Regions from separate parts of the Pantoea stewartii genome, predicted to be linked through region 1. Evidence: predicted binding sites of a transcription regulator. Region 1 holds the regulator's gene; each other region holds the start of a gene.
The links. Region 1 encodes LexA, which represses DNA repair genes until DNA is damaged. Its sites were predicted from a motif close to TNCTGTATGTACATACAGNA; they were not measured.
Positions count from the first base shown of each region.

Region 2: sulA (SOS-induced cell division inhibitor SulA) is a predicted target of LexA. The motif match lies at 2,876-2,895, and genes of this name have one in related genera.
Region 3: G5574_RS00595 (metal-dependent hydrolase) is a predicted target of LexA. The motif match lies at 3,401-3,420, and genes of this name have one in related genera.
Region 4: mutH (DNA mismatch repair endonuclease MutH) is a predicted target of LexA. The motif match lies at 3,358-3,377, and genes of this name have one in related genera.

Region 1 is NZ_CP049115.1:3,113,904-3,119,277, forward strand. It holds gene plsB (glycerol-3-phosphate 1-O-acyltransferase PlsB) at 1-1,060, opposite strand, end outside; gene G5574_RS14755 (diacylglycerol kinase) at 1,189-1,557, shown strand; gene lexA (transcriptional repressor LexA) at 1,664-2,278, shown strand; gene dinF (MATE family efflux transporter DinF) at 2,388-3,710, shown strand; gene G5574_RS14770 (CsbD family protein) at 3,882-4,094, shown strand; gene zur (zinc uptake transcriptional repressor Zur) at 4,166-4,687, opposite strand; gene G5574_RS14780 (conjugal transfer protein TraF) at 5,111-5,374, shown strand, end outside.
Region 2 is NZ_CP049115.1:4,343,745-4,349,118, reverse strand. It holds gene yccS (YccS family putative transporter) at 1-2,082, shown strand, start outside; gene G5574_RS20475 (TfoX/Sxy family DNA transformation protein) at 2,079-2,705, opposite strand; gene sulA (SOS-induced cell division inhibitor SulA) at 2,916-3,407, shown strand; gene ompA (porin OmpA) at 3,759-4,829, shown strand; gene matP (macrodomain Ter protein MatP) at 4,912-5,374, opposite strand, start outside.
Region 3 is NZ_CP049115.1:135,369-140,742, forward strand. It holds gene G5574_RS00575 (multidrug effflux MFS transporter) at 1-10, opposite strand, end outside; gene osmE (osmotically-inducible lipoprotein OsmE) at 255-590, shown strand; gene G5574_RS00585 (DUF6515 family protein) at 644-1,054, opposite strand; gene G5574_RS00590 (L-cystine transporter) at 1,248-2,639, opposite strand; gene G5574_RS00595 (metal-dependent hydrolase) at 2,789-3,379, opposite strand; gene hxpB (hexitol phosphatase HxpB) at 3,511-4,179, opposite strand; gene G5574_RS00605 (YniB family protein) at 4,333-4,869, shown strand; gene G5574_RS00610 (fructosamine kinase family protein) at 4,874-5,374, opposite strand, start outside.
Region 4 is NZ_CP049115.1:1,986,795-1,992,168, reverse strand. It holds gene lysA (diaminopimelate decarboxylase) at 1-70, shown strand, start outside; gene G5574_RS09395 (NADP(H)-dependent aldo-keto reductase) at 122-1,162, opposite strand; gene G5574_RS09390 (YgdI/YgdR family lipoprotein) at 1,302-1,520, opposite strand; gene G5574_RS09385 (TerC family protein) at 1,640-2,350, opposite strand; gene mutH (DNA mismatch repair endonuclease MutH) at 2,449-3,126, opposite strand; gene rppH (RNA pyrophosphohydrolase) at 3,812-4,339, shown strand; gene ptsP (phosphoenolpyruvate--protein phosphotransferase) at 4,352-5,374, shown strand, end outside.

The DNA of each region.
Region 1 (5,374 bases):
TAAAGAAGGCACCCAGACGACGGAAAATCGGCCCGGCAGGCCAGAAGTTCAGGTTAATCCCTGCGGCAATATGCGGCGGAACCAGGCCCTGGTGATACAGCACATAAGACAGTAGCAGGTAGTCCATATGGCTGCGGTGGCAAGGCACATAAACAATTTCATGGCCGTCCTGCGCCAGCTGACGTACCCGCTCACCGCCGTTAACGTTGATCCCCTGATAGAGTCGGCTCCAGAGCCAACCCATCACGCGGTCGGTGATACGAATCGCTTCGTAGGAAAAGTTGGCCGCAATTTCTTCCATCATTTCAATGGCGTTTTGCTGCGCTTTCTCATGGGAGATTTTCTTGCTACGCGCCTCGTCTTCCACAGCTTTTTCAATCGCCTTCGACTGCAACAGGCGATTGAATAAATCCTGGCGAGCCGGCAGGCGCGGTCCCACCGCAGCCAGGCGCTGACGGGCAAAATGGATGCGCGCTACGCGAGCCAGCTTCTGCGCAATCGACTTGTCGGTACCGTGTTCGGTCGCCATACGACGCAGGGAGACCGTGGGCGAAAAACGCACAAAACTGTCGCGGCCATGCCAGAGAACGGCAAAGAATTTTTGAATGCCGTTAAGGAGCCGCAAATGAGGCGGATGATCGTCGCCCTGGACTTCCCGACCCGGCGCACGGCCAAACATGACTGAAACCGGTAACATCTGAACATCAAGTTCAGGGTTGCTGCGGTGCAGATCAAGATATTCGTGGAAGATTTTGACCGATTCAAGGCTGGGCACAAAATAGGGGAACACACGCGGACCGTCATTAATAAAGACATGACGCGGCAACAGGGCGCCGTCTATCTCCAGCGGAATAAGCGGATCAGGCAGATCGTGCCGGATGCACTGCGCGCGTAAAGTCAGGAGATCGGCCTTTGAATCATAAGGCAGGACATACATAATAGGCCGGGTAGGATCCAGCCCATGTTCGGACACGGGATCAGCCGGAATGGCCTTACTCTTTACCAGAAATGAAAGGGGTAAGTTCAGCAATTTATAGAAAATTTTACGCCAACCTGACATAGACAACATGAAGCCTCTTGTTAGCAAAGCGGCGCAAGCATATCAGAACGCGCAGCAAAAATCTGTGACAGCGACAATTGTGCGCTGCCCGGTATTGACGTCAATCCTTTGAAAAGAGTTCCTTTATCATGACAAATAATGTCACCGGCATTACCCGGATTGTGAAAGCGGCTGGCTACTCATGGCAAGGTCTTCGCGCCGCCTGGCAGCATGAAGCTGCCTTCCGCCAGGAAGCCGTAATTTCACTGGCGGCAATTATCCTGGCCTGCTGGCTGGATGTCGATACTATTTCGCGCATCCTGATGATTGGCGCGGTCATGCTGGTGATGATTGTTGAAGTTCTGAACAGCGCCATCGAAGCGGTGGTGGACCGCACAGGGCAGGAACGTCACCCTCTTGCCGGCCGTGCCAAAGATATGGGATCGGCCGCTGTTTTGCTGGCAATAGTACTGGCCCTGTTCGTTTGGGGAACGCTACTTTGGTCGCATTTGCGATAAGCATTCCATCTCCCGTCAAATTACTGATTTTGGCCTGACTTTTGGTTTCCATTTCACCAATACCTGTATATACTCACAGCGACTGTATAAACAACCAGGGGGCGGGATGAAAGCATTAACCAGCAGGCAGCAACAGGTCTACGACTTGATTCGCGACCACATTAATCAAACGGGCATGCCGCCTACGCGTGCAGAAATTGCTGCGCAACTGGGCTTCCGCTCACCTAACGCGGCAGAAGAGCATCTGAAAGCGCTGTCGCGTAAAGGCGTGATTGAAATCGTCTCTGGTGCGTCCCGCGGTATCCGTTTGTTAATGGAAGAAGAACCTTCAGATGGCCTGCCACTCATTGGGCGCGTTGCGGCGGGTGAGCCGTTGCTGGCCCAGGAACATATCGAAACCCACTACAAAGTGGATCCAGACATGTTCAAGCCCTCTGCCGATTTCCTGCTGCGCGTTAGCGGCATGTCAATGAAAGACATTGGCATCATGGATGGTGATTTGCTGGCCGTGCATAAAACGCAGGAAGTGCGTAATGGTCAGGTGGTGGTAGCGCGCATTGACGACGAAGTCACTGTGAAGCGCTGGAAAAAACAGGGATCAGTGGTGCATCTGTTACCTGAAAATACGGATTTTGAGCCTATCATTGTCGATACACGTGCGCAGTCGCTGACGGTTGAAGGTCTGGCGGTTGGCATCGTACGTAACGGTGAGTGGTTGTAACTCTTCTTAAGGTTGGCTCTTTACGTCAACCTTGACGTTACCCAGTCTGCCCCTGTTTTGCCGCTGTGGGTTCATCTGTAACACCAGCGGCGCATTGCACGGACGTTACATGCGCTTCCTGACAGCTACCGATAAAAAACTGTGGCGGCTGGCGCTGCCCATGATCCTGTCAAATATCACCGTTCCTCTGCTCGGCTTAGTCGATACAGCCGTTATTGGCCATCTCGACAGCCCGGTTTATCTGGGCGGCGTTGCGGTCGGGACGACCGTTACCAGTTTCATCTTCATGCTGCTGCTTTTTCTGCGGATGAGTACGACAGGCCTGACGGCTCAGGCGTTTGGCGCGGGCGATAAAACGGCGCTGGCGCGCGCATTGGCACAGCCCCTGATCATTGCCTTACTGGCCGGCAGCCTGTTTATTGCCCTGCGTCATCCTGTTACGGCATTAGCAACCCGCTTTATCGGCGGAGAGGCCGCCGTGCTTAAGCAGGCTGCGCTGTTTATCCATATTCGCTGGCTCAGTGCGCCCGCCATGCTGGCTAACCTGGTGATTCTGGGCTGGCTGCTGGGCGTACAGTATGCCAGAGCGCCGGTCATCCTGCTGGTGGTGGGCAACGTTATCAATATTCTGCTGGACCTCTGGCTGGTGCTGGGGCTGCACTGGGGCGTAGCCGGGGCTGCAGCCGCGACGGCTATCGCGGAATATGCGACGTTGCTGGTCGGGGCACTTATGGTCTGGCGCGTGCTGGCGCTGCGCGGCATCACGCTGCACAGTCTGGTCCATAGCTGGCGTGGCGATATCCACCGCCTGCTTCGCCTGAATCGCGATATCCTGCTGCGTACCTTACTGTTACAGCTTTGCTTTGCCTCTCTGACCGTGCTGGGAACGCGTATCGGACCTGATGTGGTGGCGGTAAATGCCATCCTGCTGATGTTCATGACGTTTACCGCCTATGCGCTGGATGGCTTTGCTTACGCCGTCGAAGCCTTTGCTGGTGAGGCACACGGCGCAAAAGACGGCAGCAGGTTGCAACTGGTATGGATTGCTGCCTGCCGTCAGGCCCTGTCAGTCGCGCTGTTTTTCTCCCTGGTCTATGCTGTTTGTGGCTATCAGATCGTGGCTCTCCTGACATCGATTCCCGCACTTCAACAGGCGGCTGACCGTTTTCTGCCGTGGCAGGTTGTCATGCCGCTGGTTGGCGTCTGGTGCTATCTGCTGGATGGCATGTTTATTGGTGCGACGCGCGGAAGAGAAATGCGCAACAGTATGGCGATTGCCGCACTGGGCTATTTCCTGACGCTGTTAACCGTGCCTTTTATCGGTAATCACGGTTTATGGCTGGCGATAGCCGTTTTTCTGGCGCTTCGCGGCCTGTCACTTTGGCTGGTCTGGCGCAGGCACTGGCGCAATGGCACCTGGTTTAGCGCCTGAGCAACTTGCCTGAAATATGACGCAGGATACATAAAATTTTCATTTTTTCCGGCAAAACTGAAATTAGCTACTACAATTATCTTTGAATGGCGCTATTAAACAGCGCTTTATATCGTAATTTTTCCTGATGGCAAAATAAAACGAAATCGAAGGATGACGTGGAGGTCTGCAATGAATAAAGACGAAGCGAGTGGAAACTGGAAACAGTTCAAAGGAAAAATGAAAGAGAAATGGGGCAAGCTGACCGATGATGACATGCAAGTCATTGAAGGTAAACGCGATCAGCTGGTCGGCAAAATTCAGGAACGTTACGGCTACGCGAAAGATCAGGCGGAGAAAGAAGTAACGGACTGGGAAGGTCACAACAAGGATTACCGCTGGTAATCACGTTATTCAGGGATGCTCCTACCCGGGCCGGTACGCTCATGCCGGCCAGACCGCACAAGGATGTGCAATTAACTTCGTTTACTGCGTTTCTTCCCGTCAGCCTGATGGTCATGATCACAATGTTCATGCTGTTCACAGGCTTCAACTTCCGCACAGTTTTCACATAACCCGTGCGCCTCTATCACGCTATGCCGTAGGACAAAGCTTGCCTCCTGCGCCAGCGATGCGATGATTTTTTCTGCGCCCTGCGCCTGCTTTTCCGTGACCACTGCACAGCGATCGCAGACCAGCATCACCGATGTATGGGCGGGTGCGTCGAAATGGTGACACATCACATAGCTGTTATTGGACTCGACGCGGTGGATAAAACCCTGCTCAAGAAGAAAATCCAGCGCACGGTAGACGGTAGGAGGCTTGGCCTGGGGCTCACTGACACGCAACTGATCAAGCAGGTCATAAGCACTGATCGATCCTGGCTGTCCGGCCATCAACCGCAGGACCTCTGCGCGCTGGGTCGTCAGGCGTACACCGCGCTGTAAACACAGTTTCTCAGCCTGGGTCATGATTTGCTCTGGCGTCATGGTTGACATGGAATTTCTCCGTTTGACAGGTGATGTTATCTTATCACATTAATGATACGTACGATGCACCTTGCCTGTCTGCACCTCCTCCCTTTATCCGTGCTTATCTGTTCCTTACGACTTTGCGCCCGTCTGCGATGCCAATATATGTCAGAATGTTTGTAAATATTTTTTCCTTTTGCTTTACATCTCACTGAGTTAAGAACTAATGTTTAAAAGTTCTTAATAAAGTGCTGGTCCCGGCCTCCTTCTGTTAACGCTTTTTGGACGGTAACCAGACATAACGGATCGAAAAATAATCAATCAATGGAATTGCGCCACTATTTACTCTGAATTCACAGCAATAAAGCGTTAGCCATCCTCCACAATGGGGCTAACAAACTATTCGGTCGTTAATGTTTTAACGGCAATTTTTCAGGTGATGATAAGCAAATGGCAAAATTAACCGTCCCACGTTCCGTTCTGGTTTTCCCTGCAGTGTTTAATGCTCTGGTTTTTTCATCATCCGCGCTGGCCGCGGGAACCTGGTACGATGCCCGTAACGATGCAATGGGGGGAACGGGCGTGGCGTCCTCTACCTACGGGTCTGCCGTTTTAGCTAACCCGGCGTTAATGACCAAAGCGAAGCCCGATGACAACGTCAGCATCATTTTTCCCAGTGCGGGCGCGCAAATTACTGATAAAGACAAAATGGTC
Region 2 (5,374 bases), 1.2 Mb from region 1:
TATCTGCTGCGCATTCTGTTTGCCTTATCAGGATGTGCGGCTGTGCCCTGGATACTGCAGCAAATTGAGTGGACGATTCCGTTAACCCTCGGCGTGGTTGCCGCCGCGCTGGCCGATCTGGATGACAGGCTGGCCGGGCGGCTTAAAAACCTGCTGATTACCTTACTTTGTTTTTGCATCGCTTCGGTTTCAGTAGAGCTGCTGTTCCCGCATCCGTTGGTATTTATTATCGGCCTGGCAGGTTCAACATGGGGATTCATTCTGTTAGGCGCGCTGGGACAGCGCTATGCCACCATTGCATTTGGCGCCTTACTGATTGCCGTTTACACCATGCTGGGCATTGGGTTGTTCTCACAATGGTATATGCAGCCCATGCTGCTGTTGGTTGGGGCTCTGTGGTATAACCTGCTGACGCTGCTGGGCCATTTAATGTTTCCGGTTCGTCCAGTGCAGGAACAACTGGCAGCCAGTTTTTCACAGCTGGCCCACTATCTGGATGCCAAAGCCAATCTGTTTGATCCTGACGCGGGTGAACAGGATGATGCTGCATTTGTTAAAGCCGCGATGGTAAACAGCCAGCTTGTTGCACAGCTCAATCTGACCAAGACCACCTTGCAAAGCCGTTTACGAGGTGACAGAGGCTCACGCGGTACCCGACGCAGCCTGCACTATTACTTCGTGGCTCAGGATATCCATGAACGCGCCAGCTCTTCGCATCTGCAGTACCATCTTCTGCGTGGCGACTGGCGTTACAACGAGATCCTGTTTCGCTTTCAGCGTTTACTGAATATGCAGGCACAGGCCTGTCGCCAGCTTGCCCGGGCGATTCTGCTGCGCGAACGCTGGGAACATGATGGCCGCTTTGAGCGTGTTTTTGAACGTCTGGAAAATGCGATTCACCGGCTGGCACAGAGCGAGCCGGATGCCGCCCATACCGGTGCACTGCTTTGGCTGCTTCGCAACCTGCAGGCCATCGATGCACAACTGGCCTCAATCGAAACCGAGCAGGCGCAGGCAGTTGATCCGCAGCACAGCGACAACCTGCTGTCACGCGAAGAACTGAGTGGCTGGAGTGATATTAAACTGCGCCTCAGCCTTCACCTGAGTCCGGCCTCTGCCCTGTTTCGCCACGCCGTACGCATGTCGGTTGTGATGTGTGTGGGATACGGATTTATTCAGATTACCGGGCTGGAGCGCGGCTACTGGATCCTGCTGACCAGTCTGTTTGTTTGCCAGCCTAACTATAGCGCAACCCAACGCCGACTGGCGCTACGCATTGGCGGCACGCTCGCGGGCATTGCGCTTGGACTGCCCCTGCTCTGGCTGGTCCCTTCCATTGAAGGCCAACTGGTCTTGATTGTGGTCACGGGCGTCATGTTCTTTGCGTTTCGTCAGGTGCAGTATGCTCATGCAACCTTGTTCATTACTCTGCTGGTGTTGTTCTGTTTTAATTTGTTAGGCGAAGGCTTTGAGGTGGCCCTGCCCCGGGTAGTGGACACGTTACTGGGCTGTGCGCTGGCCTGGCTGGCCGTCACCTTTATCTGGCCAGACTGGCGTTTTCGCCAGCTTCCGGCGGTGGCGACGCGCACACTCAATGCCAATTGCCGTTATCTGGATGCCATTATGGAACAATACCATCAGGGCAAAGATAATCGCCTCGCTTACCGTATTGCCCGCCGCGATGCACACAATGCTGACGCGGAACTGGCCTCCGTCGTGTCGAACATGAGCAGTGAAACCCGTACCAACCCTAAGCTGCGGGAATCGGCCTTTCAGCTACTTTGCCTGAACCACTCGTTGCTCAGCTATATCTCCGCGCTGGGGGCGCACCGCGATAAAGTCACTGATCCAGCGCTGCTGGCACTTCTCGACGACACGGTGTGCTATGTCGAAGATGTGCTGCAAACCGACATCGTCAGTGACAGCCGGGCTGAGGAAATGCGTCGGGAACTGGAACAACGCCTTACCCGGTTTACCGCCGGGTCTGATTCGCCTACGCCGCTGGTACTGCAGCAACTGGGGTTACTGGTTGCCTTGCTGCCGGAAATCGCTCGCCTGCGGCGTGCTTTAGGTTCTCACTAAGGCCCTTTCTTCGCCTCTTCCACTGTTTTGAGCGCAGCCTGGTACCATTCACCCAGCTCCGCTTTAACCGTTGGCGGGAGAGCGGCTTCATGATGGCCCGAAATAGCACCCTGAAGCGCCAGCAAGGTTTTGAAACCTAGGTGCTGGTTATAACGTTTTAGTTTTAACCAGCACGCCCTGGCGCCGACCTCGTGCAGGTGTTTAACGCTGCAAATGCCTATCTCATGCAACATCATTTCCAGCCGTAAGCTGACATTAGGCAGATCTTTTAAACGCACCCGGCCTTGTCGGTCATCCTGTTCCCGACGGGCGGTCTGTAGTGAGGCCGCTGAGAGCGCAACCAGATGCTCCGGGTCACACCATAAATTTTCATCGACCCTGAAATAATTCAGGCTGACCGGCATACCGCGTTTGCGAAAAATAAGCGGCTCCAAGGGGCGTTTAGCCACATATTCCCGCAGGGCTTCGCTGGCGCGCAGATAAAGCTGATCGTCTTTTATCAAGGCAAACACGACGCGCTCAACAGCTAAGGCGTAACCGCCAAACTGAGTACGGGATTCGACATTACCTAAAGGTGCCAGTTGTTGTTTTGATCGCAAAACGACCCGCTGTTCTTTCTTCATATCATCACCTCCTTGTAACAAAAACCTGTTAAAAACGTTACTATTCAGTCGGTTAGAAGATAAGAAAATTCAGTTGCAGGTTCAATGAATAAATCACTTTGGCGTCAACATTATGCGAATTTTGCGAGGCATTTTCAGAAATTCAGGTTGATCTTTATCCAGGATGTCATTACTGTATATCCATACAGTCAACTGCTGAGTGATTAATTTATGCGCACCCAACATCCCCGTAATGTATGCCCGACTCACCGTTACGCTTCGCCTTCTGACCCCGCTTCTCAGAGCGGCTGGATTACTGAATTGCGCTATAGCGAAAAACCGGGAATGATGCAGATGCTGCTGTTACCGTTGCTTCAGCAACTGAGCCAGCAATCCCGCTGGCAGCTTTGGTTAACACCTGCGCATAAGTTGAGTCGGGTCTGGATGCAGGAAGCAGGCTTGCCCCTGGAGAAAAGTATGCATATCGCCGACGCTGAACGTTACAACGCCGTCGAGGCCATGATTAAGGCCCTGCGTACGGGAAATTACAGTGTCGTTTTAGCCTGGATTCCCTACGATCTGGATGAAGATGAGCGTCGGGAACTGGAGCTCGCTGCGGCTGAAGGTGAAGCGTTAGGACTCATCCTGCGCTCGGGTGAGTCCCCTAAAACGCCAGTCAGACCAGAAAGTCGGCTAAAAATTCAGTCTGATTTGTTTCATTAAGTAAAAAATGAGATTTATCTCAAGAAATTTTTTCTCTCGCGTTGGGCTAAGACACTGATTCTGCTCCTGCCAGTAATGACAATGGCTTAGCCCCCATTTTGCGGGTTACCCCCATCACAGAAGTTCACCCTAAATTGTTAGAATTTATGTATAAAACACTGTTTTTTTACATAAGTGCCTCACATCACACTTGTAAGTTTCCAATCTCGTTGTAGACTTTATCTCGCCAGGGTGCTCAATAACCTCCGTTTTTTGCGGTAGAGTCATAAGCGAGCGTTTTGACCCGGCGAAGGATTAAACCAAGAGCAACCTTTATGCTCATTGCCTATTTGGATGATAACGAGGCGCAAAATGAAAAAGACAGCTATCGCAATTGCAGTGGCACTGGCTGGCTTCGCTACCGTAGCGCAGGCCGCCCCTAAAGATAACACCTGGTACACCGGTGCTAAACTGGGCTGGTCTCAGTATCACGACACTGGCTACTACGGTCACGGTTACCAAAATAACGACGGCCCAACTCACGAAAGCCAACTGGGTGCTGGCGCATTCGCCGGTTACCAGGCTAACCCATACCTGGGTTTCGAGCTGGGTTATGACTGGTTAGGCCGTATGCCTAACAAAGGCAACCAGGTTAACGGCGCTTTCAAAGCACAGGGCATCCAACTGGCTGCTAAACTGAGCTACCCAATCGCTGACGATCTCGACGTTTATACCCGCCTGGGTGGTATGGTATGGCGTGCAGATTCTACCCAGCAAGTAGTTGGCGGCAACCGCATCAGCGACCACGACACCGGTGTTTCTCCACTGGCAGCGGTTGGTGTTGAGTATGCTCTGACCAAAAACTGGGCAACCCGTCTGGATTACCAGTGGGTGAACAACATCGGTGACGCACAGACCGTTGGTGCTCGTCCAGACAACGGCATGCTGAGCCTGGGTGTTTCTTACCGTTTCGGTCAGGATGATGTTGCTGCGCCAGCTCCGGCTCCAGCACCAGCACCAGCGCCAGTTGTTCAGACTAAGCGCTTTACTCTGAAATCAGACGTTCTGTTCACCTTCAACAAGTCAACTCTGAAGCCAGAAGGTCAGCAGGCTCTGGATCAGCTGTACAGCCAGCTGAGCTCAATGGATCCTAAAGACGGTTCAGTCGTTGTTCTGGGCTTCACCGATCGCATCGGTTCAGAGCAGTACAACCAGAAACTGTCTGAGAAACGTGCTCAGTCTGTAGTAGATTACCTGGTATCTAAAGGTATCCCTGCTAACAAGATCTCTGCTCGCGGCATGGGTGAATCTAACCCAGTGACTGGCAACACCTGTGACAGCGTGAAAGGCCGTAAAGCCCTGATCGACTGCCTGGCGCCAGACCGTCGTGTAGAAATCGACGTTAAAGGTATCAAAGACGTGGTAACTCAGCCTCAGGCTTAAGTTATACGTGATAAAAAACCCCGCGCATGCGGGGTTTTTTTTGTCCTTTAATCCGGAGCAGGCCTGAATATTGCTCCGTAAACTACCCGTTGTCAGTATCCGACTTGCCCAGTATAGCCTGCAAATCCTGCTTCAGCGTCGACATCTGGCTGGCGTACTTTTCTTTGCGTTCGGCATCTTCAATTAGCTGCACAATCGTTTCAGACAGGGTGCAGTTGCGCCGTTGCGCCAGGCCGGCCAGCCGCTGCCAGACCAGATATTCCAGATCGATGGATTTTTTTCGTGTGTGCTGATGCTCGGCATTGAAATGCCGTTTTCGCCGCGCACGGATCGTTTGTTTAAGCCGGTTGTCCAGTTCGGGATGAATGTGTTGGCTAATCCAGTCGTTAACGTCGACGGGATTATTCTCCATCATTAACAGCTTATCGACTGCCGCCTGTGCCGCGCTGAGTTCAAGGTGACGCGTGACCAGTTCACCTTCCCGATGTTTTTTCACCAGGTATTTCCACTTCCATCCACATTCAAGATTTTCGAGCTGCTGGTAT
Region 3 (5,374 bases), 1.6 Mb from region 1:
AAAGCGTCATTTGGCCTCTGATGATAATGTTTAAGTGACGTTGTCACAAAAGTGCATTCAGCGCGTCTTTTGTGCCTGTAAAAACGGCACTGGCCAACACGCAATGGTGCAGTGAGCCAGCATGCCTGGTCTGTTCCGGCGCATTTTAACAAATCCCGCGAGACAGATTGAGTTTAAGTCTGTCATTAACTTGATAAAAACCGTTTTATGTTCCAGGCTTTTCACCACATGGACAAAAAATGAGGAACAACAAGATGAATAAAGTGATGGGATGTATCGCTGCAGCGCTGACGCTGGCTGCGCTCTCTGGTTGTACGACTTACGATCGTGCGGAAAGCTACGTGACTAAGCCAGTGGTTAAGGACGTCAAAAAAGGCATGACCCGCCAGCAGGTCCGTCAGATTGCTGGCCCTGCTTCAACTGAAATCACCATGGTGCATGCGCGCGGTACCTGTCAGACCTATGTGATTGGCGAGCGTGACGGTAAAGCACAGACTTACTTCGTGAGCTATAACGATATGGGTCGCGTGATGAACTACGGCTTCCAGAGCTGTGCTGAATACGATACCGATCCGCAGGTTAAGCAGTAAATTTTTGCTGACCTGAAAAAACGGCTCGCTTATGGCGAGCCGTTTTTTTATCTCTACAGTCCAGCCGGACGCGGCACTTCAACGTAGCTGCCGTTAATCTCCCGCTGATAGTAATGCCCGTCCTGCACGTAGAACCGTCGGCCATTAAAATCCAGCACCCGCATACCGCCGACGCTGCTGACATAGGTCGGAGCAGGCGGCTCAACAACCACGTACTCATCACCGTGTCGCTGATAATAACTGCCATTCAGCAAATAGTAGGTTAATCCCCCAATCAGAACCGCCGTTGCCGCCAGTGGCAGAACGTGGAAATGGTCAGGACCATGCCAGCGTGGCGCAGGACCATGCCAGCCTGGGCCGGGCCGGTACCAGTGAGGGCCGGGCCCCCAGTCGCCGGGGCGCGCAAACACTGCGCTGGGCGTAATCATCGCTAACGCGAGGAATGAAGCGATAACCGTTTTCATGTGCATTCTCCTGCTGTGACTCGCTGCAGAATTCTCCTTTTAGCGTCCAAAAACAAGCAGAAAGCGCACGTATTATTGCCCCTTTACCACGCTTAACGTTTCCTTAACGTGAATGTAAAGAGAGAGGGGAAATAAGGAGAAACAGGCAGGGAAAAGGGAGAAGACCTGGCACCGGGTGCCAGGTCAGCTGTGATTAGCTGTGCTCTAATTCACGGTGTTCGTCTTGCTCAAGAACGCGTCGGTCTGTCAGGCCCAGCCAGCGACTGGTCAGGGAACCTGCGGTCATTGCACCATTCACGTTCAACGCGGTTCTGCCCATATCGATCAACGGCTCGATCGAAATCAGCAGTGCGACCAGCGTGACGGGCAGGCCCATCGCGGGCAGCACGATTAACGCCGCGAAAGTCGCGCCACCGCCGACACCGGCAACGCCCGCTGAGCTCAACGTCACAATGCCCACCAGAGTGGCAATCCACAGCGGATCAAACGGGTTAATGCCCACTGTCGGCGCTACCATCACGGCCAGCATGGTCGGATAAAGACCGGCACAACCGTTCTGCCCGATCGTAGCGCCAAACGACGCCGAGAAACTGGCAATGGATTCCGGCACGCCCAGACGACGGGTTTGCGCTTCCACGTTCAGCGGAATGCTGGCGGCACTGGAGCGGCTGGTGAAGGCAAAGGTCAGCACGGGCCAGACTTTGCGGAAAAAGCGCATAGGGTTGATGCCATTTACGGACAGCAGCAGACCGTGTACCACAAACATAATGCCCAGGCCCAGATAGGATGCGACCACGAAGCTACCCAGCTTAATGATGTCCTGCAGGTTCGATCCGGCAACCACTTTAGTCATCAGCGCCAGCACGCCGTAAGGCGTCAGTTTCATGATCAGGCGCACCAGCTTCATCACCCATGACTGCAGCGTATCGATCGCCGTCAGGACACGCTGCCCTTTCACTTCGTCATCTTTAAGCAGGTGCAGGGCCGCCACGCCTAAAAAGGCTGCGAAGATGACGACACTGATAATCGAGGTGGGGCTGGCACCGGTTAAATCGGCAAAGGGGTTTTTCGGGATAAAGGACAGGATAAGCTGCGGCGCCGTCAGATCGGCCACTTTGCCTACATAGTTATTCTGGATGGCGCTCAGACGCGCCGTTTCCTGGGCACCCTGTACCAGGCCGGTTGCATTAAGATGGAACAGCCCGGTCACGAAAACCCCGACCAGCGCCGCAATCGCGGTCGTAAACAGCAGCACCCCAATGGTCAGGAAACTGATTTTGCCCAGCGAAGAGGCGTTATGCAGGCGCGCCACCGCGCTCAGAATTGAGACAAAGACCAGCGGCATCACGATCATCTGCAACAGCTGGACATAGCCGTTACCGACCACGTTAAACCAGCCAATTGACGCTTTGACCGTATCGCTGTTACTGCCGTAAATAAACTGCAGCGCCAGGCCAAACGCGACGCCAAACACTAACCCGACCAGCACTTTTTTTGACAGACTCCAGTTGGCGCGGCTCAGGCGTGACAGCAGAAGCAGCAGCACCACAAAGGCAATGATATTAAGCGTTAAAGGGATATCCATAGAAACTCCGAATCATGCAGCATTCCCCTGGTAAGGAAAGCAAAAGTAGTTATTGTTCATACAGGTGTCCGGAAATGGTATCAGGTGAATTTAGTGCGATCTTATATCCAAATGGAATAGCTTATAACGTTGCTTGAGCGGCCAGTGGCTCAGGAGCCGGAATGCCCGGACAGGAGGCGGCTGACGCCGTTTTGCAAGGTATCAAATACCTGAGTGGGCCAGCCATTTTCGCCAAACGCAGGCATCCCTGGCGGGAACCACAGCGCGTAAGCCATCAGGCACAGGCACAGAGCGCGCTCCAGTTGATTGCCTTTTTGGCTGTTCAGAATGGGCAGACGAAAACGCCAGCGACAGGGCCAGAGCAGAGGAACGCCGGCCGGAGTGAGCATATCGGCCACAATGTGGCTCAGGTAACCCAGCGTCATGCCCTGCAGAACATCGGCGGGCACCGGCCAGCTTTTCGGCACGTTAATCTGAAACAGCCACAGGCCAGCCGCGACGGCAAGCAGGCTGTGGGTGAACCCGCGATGACCAAATGCCCGGGCAATGGGATGCGACAACCAGCGCAGGCGCTGGCCCAGCAATGACTTAGGATGATCGATGTCAGGCAGCAGGCAGGTCAGCAGGCTGGCGGGAATTAAATGCCACCAGTCCGCCTGAGCCATCACCGGGGTGAGCTCGGCCCGTTTCGCAAAAATGGCGCTGGCAACAGCAAAAAAGATATGGCCTTCGGCCGTCATGATAAACCTGGCTGCAAAAGAAACTGTCAATGCATCCAGTATAGGAATTTATCCAGTAAATGAGAACCTGTGACGCTGTAACGAAGCGTTAATTTTTTAAGGGGATGCAACAGGTTACAGCGCCTTTGCGGTTAAGCCTGCAAATGCTCCCGCGTTAACTGCGTCAGGCTGCTCAGCTTCACGTCGGCAAGCGCCCAGCGGGCATCATCCTGATGGCTGGCTGCCGGAATCACAATTGATCGCATTCGTGCGGCTTTGCTTGCTACCATGCCGTTCACCGAATCTTCCAGCGCGACGCAGTGAAGCGGATCAATGCCCAGCGCCTCGGCGGCGTTGAGGTAGACCTGCGGATGCGGCTTGCTGTAGGGCAGATGTTCGGCGGAAGACAGCACATCAAAATAGTGCTTCAGGTTAAACATCGCCAGTACCTGTTCCAGCATGAAGCGGGGCGATGCGGAAACCAGGCCGGTCTTAAGGCCGTGCTGTTTGCACAATGAGAGGGCGGACTCAACGCCGGGCAGAAGCGGGCGGTTTATCGCAATCAGTTCCATTGCACGGGTGATGATACGCTGTGTGACCGCTTCCTGACTCGGTCCCGACCAGGGCAACGTTTCGTACCACATGCGCACCGTCTGATCGATACGTAATCCGAGCGTATCAGGTAATTCGTGGCGTCGGGTCAAATCGATATTCAGGGTTGAGAAGATGTCCATTTCAGCCTGATCCCAGAGAGGTTCAGAATCAATCAACAATCCATCCATATCAAATAAAGCTGCAAAAACAGGGCGGTGGTAAGACATGTGTCGCTCCTTAAAAAGTTCAGGCTACCTTAGCATGAACACAGGGTTGGTGCGCAGATGAGGCGAAACGGGCGCAGACCGCTCTTTTTTTTGGGAAAATTCTGCAAGGGCAGGTAGACTGAAGCAAATGGGATTTTGGGTTCAGGAGATATCATGACCTATCAACAGGCTGGCCGCATTGCCATCCTTAAGCGTGTCGCTGGCTGGGTGATTTTTTTACTCGCGTTGCTGTCTACCATCATTTCACTGCTGAGCTTTTTGTTTAAGCACAGTGAAAAGAAACCCGGTATTGATGCCGTGATGCTGGATTTCATTCATGTCATGGTGGATATGATTCGCTTTAATACGCCGTTTCTGAATGTGTTCTGGCAAAACTCACCGGTGCCCGAGTTCAATGGACAGATGAATCTGGGCTTCTGGTTTATCTATATTTTGATTTTTGTCGGGCTGGCGCTGGAAGCGTCCGGTGCGCGCATGGGACGTCAGGTGCGCCATGTGCGGGAAGGGATTGAAGATCAGATGATTCTTGAGCAGGCAAAAGGCAGCGATGGCCGGACCCGGCAGCAGCTGGAAGAAAAGGTACGGGTCCCGCGCCACACCATTTTTCTGCAGATTTTCCCGCTCTACATCCTGCCGCTGGTGATTGCCATCGCCGGTTACTTTCTGCTTTCTCTGCTTGGTTTTCTCTAAACGATCAGGCCGGTTTCACCTGACCGGCTGCCCGTGCATCGTCATCCAGCAACTGGCCCACGGCAAACTGCGCCGCGCCCAGCCAGTTGCCGCCAAACACGTTGGCCCGGTTCAGGAGATAGTAAAGCTGATAAACCGGCTGACGCTGCGAAAAGCCATCGGGTAATGGCCAGCTCTGGTGATAACCGTCAAAGATCGCCTTCGGCAGATCGGTAAACCAGCTCAGCATCGCCAGGTCGCATTCCCGGTCGCCCCAGTAACAGGCAGGATCGAAAATCCAGGGGCCAGTCTCGCTGCCCGCACAGTTAGCTGGCCACAGATCGCCGTGGAGCAGGGAAGGTTGAGGGTGATGGGACGCCAGGGTCCGTTGCACACAATCAATAATCCGTTCGGCATCGCCGTACAGAATGCCTTTCTCAGCGGCAATCTGCAGTTGCCAGCCGATTCGTTGCTCCGCAAAGAAAACTGACCAGCGCCGCAACCAGCTGTTGGGCTGTGGTGTAGA
Region 4 (5,374 bases), 1.1 Mb from region 1:
AAACGGCACGCCACGCGAGATTCGTCGCGCGCAGCGTATCGAGGATCTGCTGGCTCTGGAATTGGGTTAACGCAGGCTGTCAGTCAGAACTGCCAGCCGCACTTGCGGCTGGCACATGGCATCACGGTGCTGGGTAGGTATAACGGCGGTGAATCGCCTCAAGCTCTTCCAGAATCTCACTACTGAGCGTCAGGTTGGCGCTGTCGATATTGATCTTTAACTGATCCAGCGTGGTGGCGCCCAGCAGCGTGCTGGAAACAAACGGCTGCTGGCGAACAAACGCCAGGGCCATTTGCGAGGGATCGATCTGATGCTTGTTTGCCAGCGCCACATATTCTGCGACTGCCAGCTGAGACTGCTCGCCACTGTAGCGGGTAAACCGGCTAAACAAGGTATTACGTGCACCAGCAGGCTGTGCACCGTTCAGGTATTTCCCACTTAGCGTACCAAAAGCCAGGCACGAATAGGCCAGCAGTTCCACGCCTTCATGCTGGCTGATTTCCGCCAGGCCCACCTCAAAACTGCGGTTCAGCAGGCTGTAGGGATTCTGAATAGAAACAATGCGCGGTAACTCATGCTTTTCTGCCAGTTGCAGGTAACGCATCACGCCCCAGGGGGTTTCATTAGAGACGCCGATGTAGCGAATTTTACCGGCCCGCACCTGTTCTGCCAGCGCTTCCAGCGTTTCCAGCAGGGTCACCGGGACGCTGGAAGCGCTGTACTGATAGCCAAGTTTGCCAAAGAAGTTGGTCTGGCGCTGCGGCCAGTGCAGCTGGTACAGGTCGATATAATCGGTATTCAGGCGCTTCAGGCTGGCATCCAGCGCTTCGCGAATGTTCTTACGATCCAGCGCCATATTAGGGCGAATGGAGGCATCGTTGCCGCGGGTCGGCCCTGCGACTTTACTGGCGAGAATGATTTTATCGCGGCTGCCGGTCTTTTTTAACCAACTGCCAATGTACTTTTCGGTCAGGCCCTGGGTTTCCGGGCGAGGCGGCACCGGATACATTTCGGCAGTATCGATCAGGTTGATGCCGGAACTGATCGCAAGATCCAGTTGCGCGTGGGCGTCGGCTTCGCTGTTTTGCTCACCAAACGTCATGGTGCCCAATCCAAGCTGACTCACTTCCAGCGTGCTATGGGGGATACGGTGATAATGCATTGCCGGCTTCCTTTTCTCTGAGGATGGATATTGTGTCTTAAGGGACTATAGCGCGAGGCGTAGCGGCTAAGAAAGGGAAACAACAAGGAGAAACAGCCTGCCGGAGAGGGAAAGGTCGACAGGCCTGCTCGTTTCGCATTTAACGCTCAATGATGGTTGATACTTCATCACTGTTAATCTGTACCGTATGGCCTGACTGATCGGTGTACTGTACCAGTCCGGTCTCCTTATCAATGCTCGGTTTGCCTTCCGTCATAATCATGCGACCGTCTTTTGTCGCCATCACATAATCAGAACTACAACCACCTAATGTCACTGCGGCAACGGCCGCCAATATAATCTTACTCAGCCCTTTCATTGTGCTTATCCTCGCAACGCGTCCACTGTAAAAAAGTGTAGTAATAAATCCTTTTACCGATTGGGTTAATCGTATCAATCTGAAAATAGGTGGGCGGCAGGCCGCCGCCCTTGACAACGCTAGCTGACTTTTTTCTTACTGCGCATCAGGTTAAGGCACTCAACGGCCATCGAGAAGAACATGGCAAAATAAATGTAACCTTTTGGTACATGCACGCCGAAACTCTCCAGAATGAGGGTGAAACCCACCAAAATCAGGAAAGAAAGCGCCAGCATTTTGACCGACGGATGACGGTCAACAAATTCGCCAATACTGCGTGCCGCAAACATCATCATTAAGACGGCAATCACCACGGCGGCCATCATAATAAACAGATGGTCTGAAAGGCCGACGGCTGTAATAACCGAGTCGAGGCTGAAAATAATGTCGAGCAACATAATCTGCACAATCGCTCCCAGGAACGAATGCACATTGGATTTGTGTTCGGTTTCCTCACCTTCGATAGTTTCATGGATTTCCATGCTGGATTTCCAGAGCAGAAATAAGCCACCAAACAGCAGAATAAGATCGCGTGCGGAGAACGGATGATCCATAAGGGTAAACAGGGGATTGGTCAGTTTTGCTACCCAGGCAATCGAGGCCAGCAGTCCCAGCCGCATCAGCATCGCGCCCATCAGACCAATGCGCCGTGCGCGGGCCTGCTGATGTTTAGGCAGTTTTGCCACCACTAATGACAAAAAGATAATGTTATCAATGCCCAGAACCACTTCCAGAATGGTCAGGGTGCCCAACGCCAGCCAGGCGTTAGGATCGGAAATCCACTCGAACATACCTGCACTCGTATCCTAAACGAAAAGTAAACGAAGATTATACGCACCTAATCTGTCGAACTCACATTTAAATAGTGCATGGCCTGGGGAAAGGGGATTCAGAGAAGAAAATGGCGGGCAAGCAGCGGGGCGGTAAAGCTTTTCTTGAGATAAAACCCGCGCGGTAACGTCATAATGGGCTGTCCCTGTTCGCCGATCCCTTCGGTCAGGGCCCGGCTGTTAGCCGCTTTGGGACGAATTTGCAGCCAGGCACCATGACGGGCAGTAATACGTTCCACCTGACCCAGGACAATCATATCCATAAGTTCTTCCCAGTCCTGACGCAGCATGTCTTCTTCTTGTGCCGTCGGGCTCCACAGCAAGGGTGCGCCTACCCGGCGCTCGCCAGGGGGAATATCACGCTCACCCTCAACCGGCATCCATAGTACGCGAGCCAGCTTATGGCGAACATGACTGTTTTCCCATGTCACGCCGCTGTTACCGGTCAGCGGTGCAACGCAGACAAATGTGGTTTCCAGCGGTTTGCCTTCACGATCGACAGGGATGGTTTTCAACTCAATGCCCAGATGCGCAAAATCCTGCTCGGCTTTACTGCCTGCGCTGGCCCCCAAATGCCATTCCAGCAGCATGCCCACCCAGCCTTTATCGCGCTTCAGATTGGCTGGCGTTGGAATGCCGGCCTGTTCTGCCAGACAGTGTAAAGGTAAACCTGCCAGTGCCTGCGCCCGCGCGAACAGTACCGATTCGTTTTCAGGTGGCTCTGGAAGAGTGATCATATGCGTAACCCGATGTGGTTAAAAAATAAGCGCCCTGCGGCCTGTCAGGTTTTCCACAGGAATGAGCAGGGTAAGGTGCGCATAATAACATGAAACATAGTGCTTTTTTAAGAATGCACCGCTTCATGCTGTTAACGACGGGTCAGGTTATCCCAACTTGCTATCAACAATGAACAGGATCTTATGACCAGTTATCCACAGAAAGATGGGATAACCTGGCATCAGACGGGTTACTGGTTCGATTTACAGCCTTGACTTTGCTGTTTTTTAGCAAAAATTAGCCGGTTTGCTGCAAGCTTGAACCGATATCTGTGGATAAAAAGCCGGGTGGTGGATATTTAGCCAATTGTCAGCGACAGGACATTATACAATGTCACTCAGACGAATTTATTCAAACCTCAGCAGAGAAATAGTCTTATATTTCAATAGCTATTTCAGAATGACAGTAAAGCGTATTCAGATTCCTCCCAACGGGTTATTCAGTTAACTCCCGTGTTCTACACAAAGCTATCCACAGAAAACGTGAATAAGATCGATATTTTCTCGGTGCTTTGTTTATAACTTTGCATTCTTCTGTGAGTTATCCCGAGATTACGGTCCCCATTGCCCGTGAATCCAGTGGTTTACCGCCTGTAAGGAGTGTGAAACAATCAGACCATTCAAATTTAGCTTTTGAGGTAGTCCAGTGATCGATGATGATGGCTACCGCCCGAATGTTGGTATCGTAATTTGTAACAGGCAGGGACAAGTGTTATGGGCCAGGCGCTTTGGACAGCACTCCTGGCAATTTCCTCAGGGAGGCATCAATCCCGGTGAAACCGCAGAACAGGCGATGTATCGCGAATTGTTCGAAGAAGTAGGGTTACACAGAAAGGATGTCCGAATACTTGCATCTACCCGTAACTGGTTGCGCTACAAATTGCCAAAACGTTTGGTGCGTTGGGACACAAAACCGGTTTGTATTGGTCAGAAACAAAAGTGGTTTCTTCTGCAGTTGATGTGCAGTGATGCAGATATTAATGTGCAACACAGTAGCACGCCGGAATTCGACGGCTGGCGCTGGGTGAGCTTTTGGTATCCGGTACGTCAGGTTGTCTCTTTTAAACGCGATGTGTACCGTCGGGTGATGAAGGAGTTTGCAGGCGTTGTCATGTCCATGCAGGAGAGTGCGGTGCAGCGAAATCATCCTGCCCATCGACGTAAAAGAGGATAGGCCACGCCCTTTATGCTCACTCAGTTGCGAGAAATTGTTGAAAAGGTGGCGAGTGCGCCCCGTCTGAACGAAGCACTCGACATCCTGGTTAATGAGATCTGTCTGGCTATGGAAACGGAAGTCTGTTCCGTTTATCTGGCCGATCACGATCATCGCTGTTATTACCTGATGGCGACGCGCGGTCTGAAAAAACCGCGTGGCCTGACGGTGAAACTGGCGTTTGATGAAGGGATTGTGGGCCTGGTCGGTCGCCTGGCCGAGCCTATCAACCTGGCTGATGCGCAGAGCCATCCGAGCTTTAAATACATCCCCTCCGTTAAGGAAGAACGCTATCGCTCTTTCCTTGGTGTGCCCATCATCAGTCGCCGCCAGCTTCTGGGTGTGCTGGTGGTGCAGCAGCGCGAGCATCGCCAGTTCGACGAAAGCGAAGAGTCTTTTCTGGTTACGCTCGCCACCCAGCTAGCGGCCCTGCTGTCACAATCGCAGCTGAGCCAGCTGTTTGGTCAGTATCGCCAGGCCCGTGTTCGCGCCATCGCGGCCGCACCGGGTGTGGCGGTTGCGCCGGGCTGGGTGGATGAAACTCAACCCCTGCTCGATCAGGTCTCCGCGGCCTCCACGCTGGATCCACTGCGCGAACGTGAGCGCTTGTCACTGGCGATGAGCGAAGCCGCCAGTGAGTTTCGTCGCTTCAGTAAACGCTTTTCTGCCAGCGCGCAGAAAGAAAGCGCGGCAATCTTCGATCTCTACTCGCACCTGTTAACGGATGCCCGCCTGAAAAAAGATCTCTTCGACGAGATCGAACGCGGATCCGTGGCCGAGTGGGCAGTCAAAACCGTGATTGAAAAGTTTGCCGCGCAGTTTGCCAGCCTGACGGATAGCTATCTGAAAGAGCGCGCGGGCGATCTGCGGGTGCTTGGACAGCGGTTGCTGTTCCACCTTGATGATTCCCTGGTGGGCGTCAACGCCTGGCCCGAACGCTTTGTATTGGTAGCCGATGAGCTGACAGCGACAACGCTCGCCGAGATCCCGCATGAT